Regions from separate parts of the Mesorhizobium sp. M0563 genome, predicted to be linked through region 1. Evidence: riboswitches for the same ligand, from Rfam matches in the RefSeq annotation. Region 1 holds a riboswitch; the other holds the start of a gene.
The links. Region 1 has a riboswitch for S-adenosylmethionine ahead of NKI50_RS14550 (O-succinylhomoserine sulfhydrylase). Riboswitches for the same ligand answer to the same signal wherever they lie in the genome.
Positions count from the first base shown of each region.

Region 2: another riboswitch for S-adenosylmethionine. It lies ahead of metX (homoserine O-acetyltransferase MetX); the one in region 1 lies ahead of NKI50_RS14550 (O-succinylhomoserine sulfhydrylase).

Region 1 is NZ_JAMYQV010000009.1:178,570-182,998, forward strand. It holds gene mmsB (multiple monosaccharide ABC transporter permease) at 1-557, shown strand, start outside; gene araD1 (AraD1 family protein) at 741-1,733, shown strand; gene NKI50_RS14545 (2'-deoxycytidine 5'-triphosphate deaminase) at 1,764-2,858, opposite strand; SAM riboswitch at 2,994-3,071, shown strand; gene NKI50_RS14550 (O-succinylhomoserine sulfhydrylase) at 3,142-4,332, shown strand; gene NKI50_RS14555 (ceramide glucosyltransferase) at 4,367-4,429, opposite strand, start outside.
Region 2 is NZ_JAMYQV010000014.1:104,316-108,744, reverse strand. It holds gene metW (methionine biosynthesis protein MetW) at 1-540, opposite strand, end outside; gene metX (homoserine O-acetyltransferase MetX) at 713-1,882, opposite strand; SAM riboswitch at 1,975-2,052, opposite strand; gene hisC (histidinol-phosphate transaminase) at 2,191-3,300, shown strand; gene NKI50_RS18785 (prephenate/arogenate dehydrogenase family protein) at 3,307-4,242, shown strand; gene NKI50_RS18780 (DUF2125 domain-containing protein) at 4,374-4,429, opposite strand, start outside.

The sequences.
Region 1 (4,429 bases):
ACGAAGCCGAGCCTTTCTCGCTGTTCGTCGTCAAGACCCTGGTGATCAGCGGGCTGGCACTGTTTCTGGTCTACCAATTCGCCACCTATAGGGGCCTGCCCATCGTTCTCATGGTGATGGGCGTGCTGATCGCGTTGTTCGTCTTCGTTACCAAACGCATGACGATCGGACGCCGCATCTATGCGATGGGCGGCAATGCCAAGGCAGCCCAGCTATCGGGCATCAAGACCGAACGGCTGACGTTGATGGTGTTCATCAACATGGGCGTGCTGTCGGCACTCGGCGGCCTGATTATCGCGGCGCGGCTGGGGCAGGCGGTGCCTGCGGCGGGCCTCGGCAGCGAACTCGACGTCATCGCCGCGGTGTTCATTGGTGGCGCTTCGGCGATGGGCGGCGTCGGCCAGGTCATCGGCGCGGTGGTCGGCGGTTTCATCATGGGCGTCATGAACAACGGCATGTCGATCATGGGCGTCAATGTCGATTGGCAGCAGGTGGTCAAAGGCCTGGTGCTGCTCGGCGCTGTCGTCTTCGACGTCTACAACAAGAACAAGGCTTGAGAGGCAACCAGGAGGCATACGGGTCACATCGCGGCGCTGCCGGGCGGCGCGAAGAAGTCCCCCGAGGGACCTGACCCGCGAGCGCAATCCGGACGAAGAATTTCAACCGCGGCGTGGACAGGGTCCGAGCCGCGCCGGGCAGGGTTTGCCAAGAAGGCAGGCCGCAATTCAGAGAGGGTTACCATGCTGATCTCACAGATCCTCGACGACGCCGAGACGATCCGCGTCGTTGCCCGCAACGGCGGCAAGACCCGCGTCATCAACGGCGCTCGCAGCGTCTATTCGCTGGCGATGGAAGCCGCGCGCACCGGCACCGGGCTTGTCGCCCTGATCGAGCGCAAGGGCTTCGGCGAAACCGTCGATCTCGACGCAGCCTACAAGAAGGGACGGCTGCTGTCGCCGATCAACCATCCCGATCCGGCGCATCTCCATCTCACCGGCACCGGGCTGACGCATCTCGGCTCCGCCGCGACCCGCGATTCCATGCACAAGAAGCTCAGCGATGGCGGCGAGGAACAGCTGACCGATTCCATGAAGATGTTCCGCATGGGGCTGGAGGGCGGCAAGCCGGCGAAGGGCCAGATCGGCGTGCAGCCCGAATGGTTCTACAAGGGTAACGGTACCATGGCAGTGGCGCCCGGCGCGGCGCTCATGTCGCCCGCCTTCGCCCAGGATGCCGGCGAGGAGCCGGAAATCGCCGGAATCTATGTGATCGGCGACGACGGCGCCCCGTTCCGCGTCGGCTTCACGCTGTCGAACGAGTTTTCCGACCACGTCACCGAGCGCGTGAATTATCTCTTCCTCGCCCATTCGAAACTGCGCAACGCCTCGTTCGGGCCGGAGATCCTGATCGGCGACCTGCCGTCCGACATTCGCGGCGCTTCACGCATCCTGCGCCACGGCAAGCTGCTTTGGGAAAAGCCGTTCCTGTCGGGTGAAGCGAACATGTCGCACACCATTGGCAATCTCGAGCATCACCACTTCAAATACTCGGCCTTCCGCCAGCCGGGCGACGTACATGTGCACATGTTCGGCACGGCGACGCTGTCCTTCGCCGACGGCATCAGGACCGAGCCCGGCGACGTATTCGAGATCGAGGCGAAGGATTTCGGCCTGCCTCTGCGCAACCCGCTCGAAATCGAGCAGCCGGTGAAGGTGGCGGTGAAGGCGCTTTGAGCCGGCATAGGCCGCAAAGTGAGGGGAAGCTCAGCGCGCGGCGCGGAAATGCTTGGACAGTTTTAGGCCTTGCGCCTGATAGTTCGAACCGAGATCGGTGCCGTAGAGCGCTTGCGGCCGTTTCAGCATGTGCTCGTAGACCAACCGTCCGACGATCTGGCCATGATCGAGAATGAACGGCACTTCGTGGCTGCGCACCTCGAGCACCGCCCGGCTGCCGGTGCCGCCCGACGCCGAATGGCCGAAACCGGGGTCGAAGAAACCGGCATAATGGACGCGGAACTCGCCGACCAACGGATCGAAGGGCGTCATTTCGGCGGCGTAGAGCGGCGGCACATGCACCGCCTCGCGCGACACCAGGATGTAGAATTCGTCCGGATCGAGCACCAGCTCGCCGGCACCGCTCTTGTAGAGCGGCTCCCAGAAATCGACGACATCCTGCGCGGCGCGCTTGTCGACGTCGACCAGGCCGGTGTGGTGCTTGCCGCGATAGCCGACCAGCCCATCCTTGTCGCCGTCGAGGTCGATCGACAGCGCGATGCCACCGCCTGAGATGTTGGGTGGTTCGGTGGCGACCAGCATCTCGGCGCGATGCAGGTCGTGCAGTTCGCTTTCCGACAAAAGCGCATTGCCGGTGCGGAACCTGATCTGCGACAGCCGCGAGCCGGTGCGTACAACGATCGGGAAGGTGCGCGGGCTGACCTCCAGATAGAGCGGGCCTTCATAACCGGCGGCGATCTTGTCGAACTCGTGGCCGCGGTCGGTCATTACCCGAGTGAAGATATCGAGCCGTCCGGTCGAGCTTTTCGGGTTGGCCGAAGCCGAAATATGAGCGGGCAGCGCCAGGCTTTCGAGCAGCGGCACGATGTAGACGCAGCCGGTTTCCAGCACGGCACCTTCGGCGAGGTTGATCTCGTGCAGCTTCAGCCGGTCGAGCTTGTCGACAACCCTGTGGTCCGGACCGGGCAAGAAGGAAGCACGCACCCGCCAGGCCTTGTCGCCGAGCCTGAGGTCAAGGCTGGCCGGCTGGATCTGATCGGCATCTAACATGCGCGGCGATTTCAGCGCGCCCGTCTGGAACAGCGCGGAAATATCCTGATCGGGAAGAATGCCTGTCTGCCGCAAGGGTCTGGCTCCGTTCGAACGCCGGGCGAGGTCTTGTTCTGTCGCAGGTCCGACCGTGGACGCCTTTGGCACCTGCTTGGTACAACCCTCTTAATCATGCCGGCAATTGACGCAAGCGCGGCGCGGGTCTAAAGCTCGTTATCCCGTGGTGATTTGGCCGGTCGGCTTGCAGCCACGTTAAACAAGTCGCTAAAGGACCGTCGGGCCGCAAGGCCATATGGACCGGTTGCGACTTTCGCGACCGGTTTTTTGTTGTTTGGACCAATTTTGGTGTTTGGATAGAATGATGACCAAGAAGCGCGACTGGAAGCCTCAGACCGCACTCGTGCACGCCGGGACGCTGCGTTCCGGCTTCGGCGAGACCTCCGAGGCGATGTATCTCACCCAAGGCTATGTCTACGAGACGGCGCAAGCGGCGGAAGCCCGCTTCAAGGGGGAGGAGCCGGGCTTCATCTATTCGCGCTATGCCAATCCGACGGTCGACATGTTCGAAAAGCGTATGTGCGCGCTGGAAGGCGCCGAGGACGCGCGCGCTACGGCGTCCGGCATGGCGGCGGTGACGGCAGCGCTGCTGTGCAGCGCCAAGGCGGGCGACCATGTCGTGGCGGCGCGCGCACTGTTCGGCTCCTGCCGCTGGGTGGTCGAGACGCTGGCGCCGAAATACGGCATCGAGGCAACGCTGGTCGATGGCACTGACATCGCCAATTGGGAACAGGCGGTCAAGCCGAACACCAAACTGTTCTTCCTGGAAAGCCCGACCAACCCAACGCTGGAGGTGGTCGACATCGCCGCCGTCGCGGCACTTGCCAACTCGATCGGCGCCAGGCTGATCGTCGACAATGTCTTCGCCACGCCCTTGCAGCAGAAACCCTTGCAGCTCGGCGCCCATATCGTCGTCTATTCGGCCACCAAGCATATTGACGGCCAAGGGCGCTGCCTTGGAGGCGTTATCTTGTCGGACAAAAAATGGATCGACGAGAACCTGCATGACTATTTCCGCCACACCGGCCCCAGCCTCTCGCCCTTCAATGCCTGGACCCTGCTGAAAGGCCTGGAGACGCTGCCGCTGCGCGTACGCCAGCAGACGGAAAGTGCCGGCCGCATAGCGGATTTCCTCGCCGAGCGCCCGCAAATCGCCCGTGTCATCTATCCCGGCCGTGCCGACCACCCGCAAGCGGCCGTGGTCAAGAAGCAGATGTCGGGCGGCTCAACGCTGATCTGCCTGGATGTGAAGGGCGGCAAGCAGGCGGCCTTTGCTTTCCAGAACGCGCTCGACATCGTGCTGATTTCCAACAATCTCGGCGACGCCAAGAGCCTGATCACCCATCCGGCGACGACCACACACAAGAACTTGACCGATGAGGCCCGCGCCGAGCTCGGCATCGGGCCGGGCACGCTCAGGCTTTCCGTCGGCCTGGAAGATACCGACGATCTGCTCGAAGATATCGAGCAAGCGCTGAGAGCCGCCGGATAGGGCTGACCGAACAGAGGTGAGCGGGGGGCGCCGATCAGGCGCCGGACGGGGTCTCTTCCAGCTCCGCGACGGCCTTGGTCTGGATGGTCATAACGTT
Region 2 (4,429 bases), on a different contig from region 1:
CTGGCCGTTGGCGTCGAGCGCGGTTGCCTTTTCCACCGTCGCGCCCAGCTCGTCGCAGAGATTGACGAAATCGCGAATGGTGCAGAAATGGATGTTGGGGGTGTCGTACCAGTAATAGGGCAGGTCCTTGGTCACCGGCATTCGGCCGTTGAAGAGCAGCGAAAAGCGCACCCGCCAGTGGCCGAAATTGGGAAATGAGACGATGGCGCGGTTGCCGATCCGGAGCAGTTCGTCGAGCACCAGCTTCGGATTGCGGGTCGCCTGCAAGGTCTGCGACAAGACGACAAAGTCGAAGCCCTTGTCGGGATAGAATTGGAGGTCCTTGTCGGCATCGCCTTGAATGACCGACAGGCCGCGCGCCACGCATTCGTTGACGCCGCGCTGCGACAGTTCCAGCCCGCGGCCGTCGACCTTCTTGGTCGCCTGCAGCAATTCGAGCAGCAGGCCGTCGCCGGAACCGACGTCCAGCACCCGCGACTGCGGCGGGATGAGATCGGCGACGACTTCGAGGTCGACGCGCTGGGCGCGGTTGACGCTCATTGGCTCGGCTCCTGCCTGGCGCATGGTCCTGATCCGAAAAGTCTGCAACTTTTCGGGGCCATGCGCTGATGCCTGGCGCATGATCCTGATCCGAAAAGTCTGCAACTTTTCAGGGTCATGCGCTGATGCCTGGCACATGGTCCTGATCCGAAAAGCGTGCAACTTTTCGAGGTCATGCGCCGAGCCCTCTAGCCCGGGCCGCCGAGGCGATGAAGCCTTTGATGGCGGCGAACAGTTCCGGCTCGTCGAGCAGGAAGGCGTCGTGGCCGCGGTCGGTCTCGATTTCGACGAACGATACCGAGGCGCCGGCCGCGTTCAGCGCGTGAACGACCGAGCGGCTCTCCTCGGTCGGGAACAGCCAGTCGCTGGTGAAGGAGACCAGGCAAAAACGGGTCTTGGTGCCGGCGAAGGCATCGGCCAGCCGGCCGCCATGGTCGGCGGCGAGATCGAAATAGTCCATCGCCCGGGTCATGTAGAGATAGGAGTTGGCATCGAAGCGATCGACGAAGGTCATGCCCTGATGGCGCAGATAGCTCTCGATCTGGAAGTCGGCATCGAAGCCGAAGGTCAACGCTTCGCGGTCCTGCAGGTTGCGGCCGAACTTGCGGTGCAGCGCTGCTTCCGACAGATAAGTGATGTGGGCGGCCATGCGCGCCACCGCCAGCCCCTTTTCCGGTCGCTTGCCGTGCTCGAAATATTTGCCGCCATGCCAGTCGGGGTCGGCCATCACCGCTTGCCTGCCGACCTCGTGGAAAGCGATGTTCTGCGAGGAATGGCGGGCGCCGGTGGCGATCGGCAGGGCCGAGAAGACGCGCTCGGGATAGCTGGAGGCCCATTGCAGCACCTGCATGCCGCCCATCGAGCCGCCCAGCACGCTGAACAGCTGTTCGATGCCGAAATGCTCGACCAGCATCAGCTGCGCCCGCACCATGTCGCGGATGGTGATGATCGGCAGGTCGAGCCCGTAAGGCTTGGCGGTTGCGGGATTTGTCGAGGCGGGGCCGGTGGAACCGAGGCAGCCGCCGATGACGTTGGACGAGATGACGAAGAAACGGTCGGTATCGATGATCTTGCCGGGGCCGATCAGCACTTCCCACCAGCCCGGCTTGCCGGTCACCGGATTGGTGTTGGCGACATGCTGGTCACCGGTCAGCGCATGGCAGACGAGGATGGCGTTGGAGCGCGCGTCGTTGAGCGTGCCATAGGTCTGGTAGGCGATCTGGAACGGCGACAGCAGCGTGCCGGCGTCGAGCTTGAGCGGCTTGTCGGCGCCGAAACGCAACACCGGGCTCGACGGCTGGTCGGCCTCGTTGTTGGTTTTTCGCGCGCGCAAAGCGACCATCACATCTCCTTGCCCGGCCTTCAGTTGTCCGCCGGTCCGGGCAACAACCAGTCAGGGCAACAAAAAACCGGCCATGCCTTCGCAAAGCCGGTTACAAGATGCAAACGGCCCTTTAGCAAGTTGTTTAACGTGGCTGCAAGCCGACCGGCCAAATCACCACGGAACTGTCGCTGCTCTTCTAGGACTGACGCATGGCTTCGTCAACGGCAAGTTATTGATCCCGAATTGCCGCCCCTCGACATTCCGGGCCACGGCTTGTATTTCCGCTGCGGCTTCCGGATGGAGGCTTCCTCGACGGATTTCATGGAATGAGCCAGACACCGGATCAGACACGTCCAACGCCCCGCGCCGGCATCATGGACATCGAAGCCTATGTGCCCGGCAAGAGCGCGGCGCCTGAAGGTGTCGTCAAAGTCCACAAACTGTCGGCGAACGAGAACCCGCTCGGTCCTTCGCCAAAGGCGATAGAGGCCGCGCGCGCGGTCGCCGACAAGCTCGCGGTCTATCCCGACGGCAGCGCCAGGCGCCTGCGGGAGGCGATCGCCGACGTGCACGGGCTCAATCCGGCGAACATCGTCTGCTCCAACGGTTCCGACGAGATCCTGGGCCTGCTTGCGCAGACCTACCTCGCGGCCGGCGATGAAGCCATCATCACCGAACACGGCTTCATGGTCTACAAGATCTACATCCAGTCGGCCGGTGCCGTCCCGGTAACGGTCAAGGAGACTGATGAACGCGCCGACATCGATGCGATCCTCGCCGCGGTGACGCCGCGTACCAGGATCATCTTCCTTGCCAATCCGAACAACCCGACCGGCACTTACGTGCCGTTCCAGGAGGTGCGCCGCCTGCATGCGGGCCTGCCGCGAAACGTGCTTCTGGTGCTGGATGCCGCCTACGCCGAATATGTCCGGCGCAACGACTATGAAGCTGGCGTCGAGTTGGTGGGCAGCGCGGAAAACGTGGTCATGACCCGCACTTTCTCGAAATTGGGCCTCGGTGGCGCGCGGATCGGCTGGATCTATGCGCCAATGCACGTCATCGACGCGATCAACCGCGTGCGCGGGCCCTTCAACGTCAATGCGACGGCGATCGAGGCAGGCATCGCGGCGATCCGCGACCGGGCTCATATCGAGCGCAGCGTCGCGCATAACGAGACCTGGCTGGCCTGGCTGAGCGAGCAATTGACCGGGCTCGGGCTGCGGGTGACCCCGAGCGTCGGCAATTTCATCCTGATCCACTTTCCCGAGGACAAAAAGCATTCGGCGGCGGCCGCCGACGACTACCTCAGTGCGCGCGGCTACATATTGCGGCGCGTTTCCGGCTACGGTTTTCCCAACGCGCTGCGCATGAGCATCGGCACCGAAGAGGCTAATCGCGGCGTTGTCGCAGCACTCGCGACATTCCTGAAAAGCTAGGGCACCATGACCTCACCGATGTTCGAAAAGATCGCGCTGGTCGGCATCGGCCTGATCGGTTCGTCGCTGGCCCGCGTCATCCGCCGCGAGGGACTTGCCGGCCAAGTCGCCATTTCGACGCGCAGCGAAGCGACGCTGGAGCGGGCGAGCCAACTCGGCCTTGGCGACACCTACACGACAGATGCGAAAGAAGCGGTTCGCGATGCCGATCTGGTCATCGTTTCGGTGCCGGTCGGCTCTTCAGGCACGGTCGCCCAGGAGATCGCACCGGCGCTGAAGAAGGGCGCCATCCTCACCGATGTCGGCTCGACCAAGGCATCGGTGATCGCGCAGATGCAGCCGCATGTGCCTGATGGCGTGCACTTCATCCCCGGCCATCCTTTGGCCGGCACCGAAAAATCGGGACCGGATGCCGGTTTTGCCGAACTGTTCGAGAACCGCTGGTGCATTTTCACGCCGCTGGCCGGCACCGATCCCGTGGCGCTGGAAAAGCTCTCGGAATTCTGGCGCCGCTGCGGCTCCAACATCGACACGATGGACCCCCAGCATCACGACATGACGCTGGCCATCGTTTCGCACCTGCCGCACATCATCGCCTATAACATCGTCGGTACCGCCGACGATCTGGAGTCGGTGACCAAGTCCGAGGTCATCAAATACTCGGCTTCCGGCTTTCGCGACTTCACCCGTCTCGCGGCGTCCGACCCGACCATGTGGCGCGACGTCTGCCTGCACAACAAGGACGCCATCCTCGAAATGCTGGCGCGGTTCTCGGAAGATCTGTCCTCGCTGCAGCGGGCGATCCGCTGGGGCGACGGCGAAAAGCTGTTCGACCTGTTCACCCGCACCCGCGCTGTCCGCCGCTCGATTATCGAGGCCGGCCAGGACATCGACGTACCGGATTTCGGCCGCCAGGCAGTCGAACACCCGCCGAAGGGATAAGCCGCGGCAAGCCGATCGCAGGCCGTACCGCCCCAGAACGGTTCATCGTTTCACGGAAACGCCGAACCGGTCTATCTTTTTGTTTGACGCAATCCGGACGGAAAACCGTTCACAATTTTCCTGGAATTGCTCTAGTCGAGCGGCTTGATCTTGCCGAGCGGGATGAAGCCGAGCGAGGCCTTGCCCT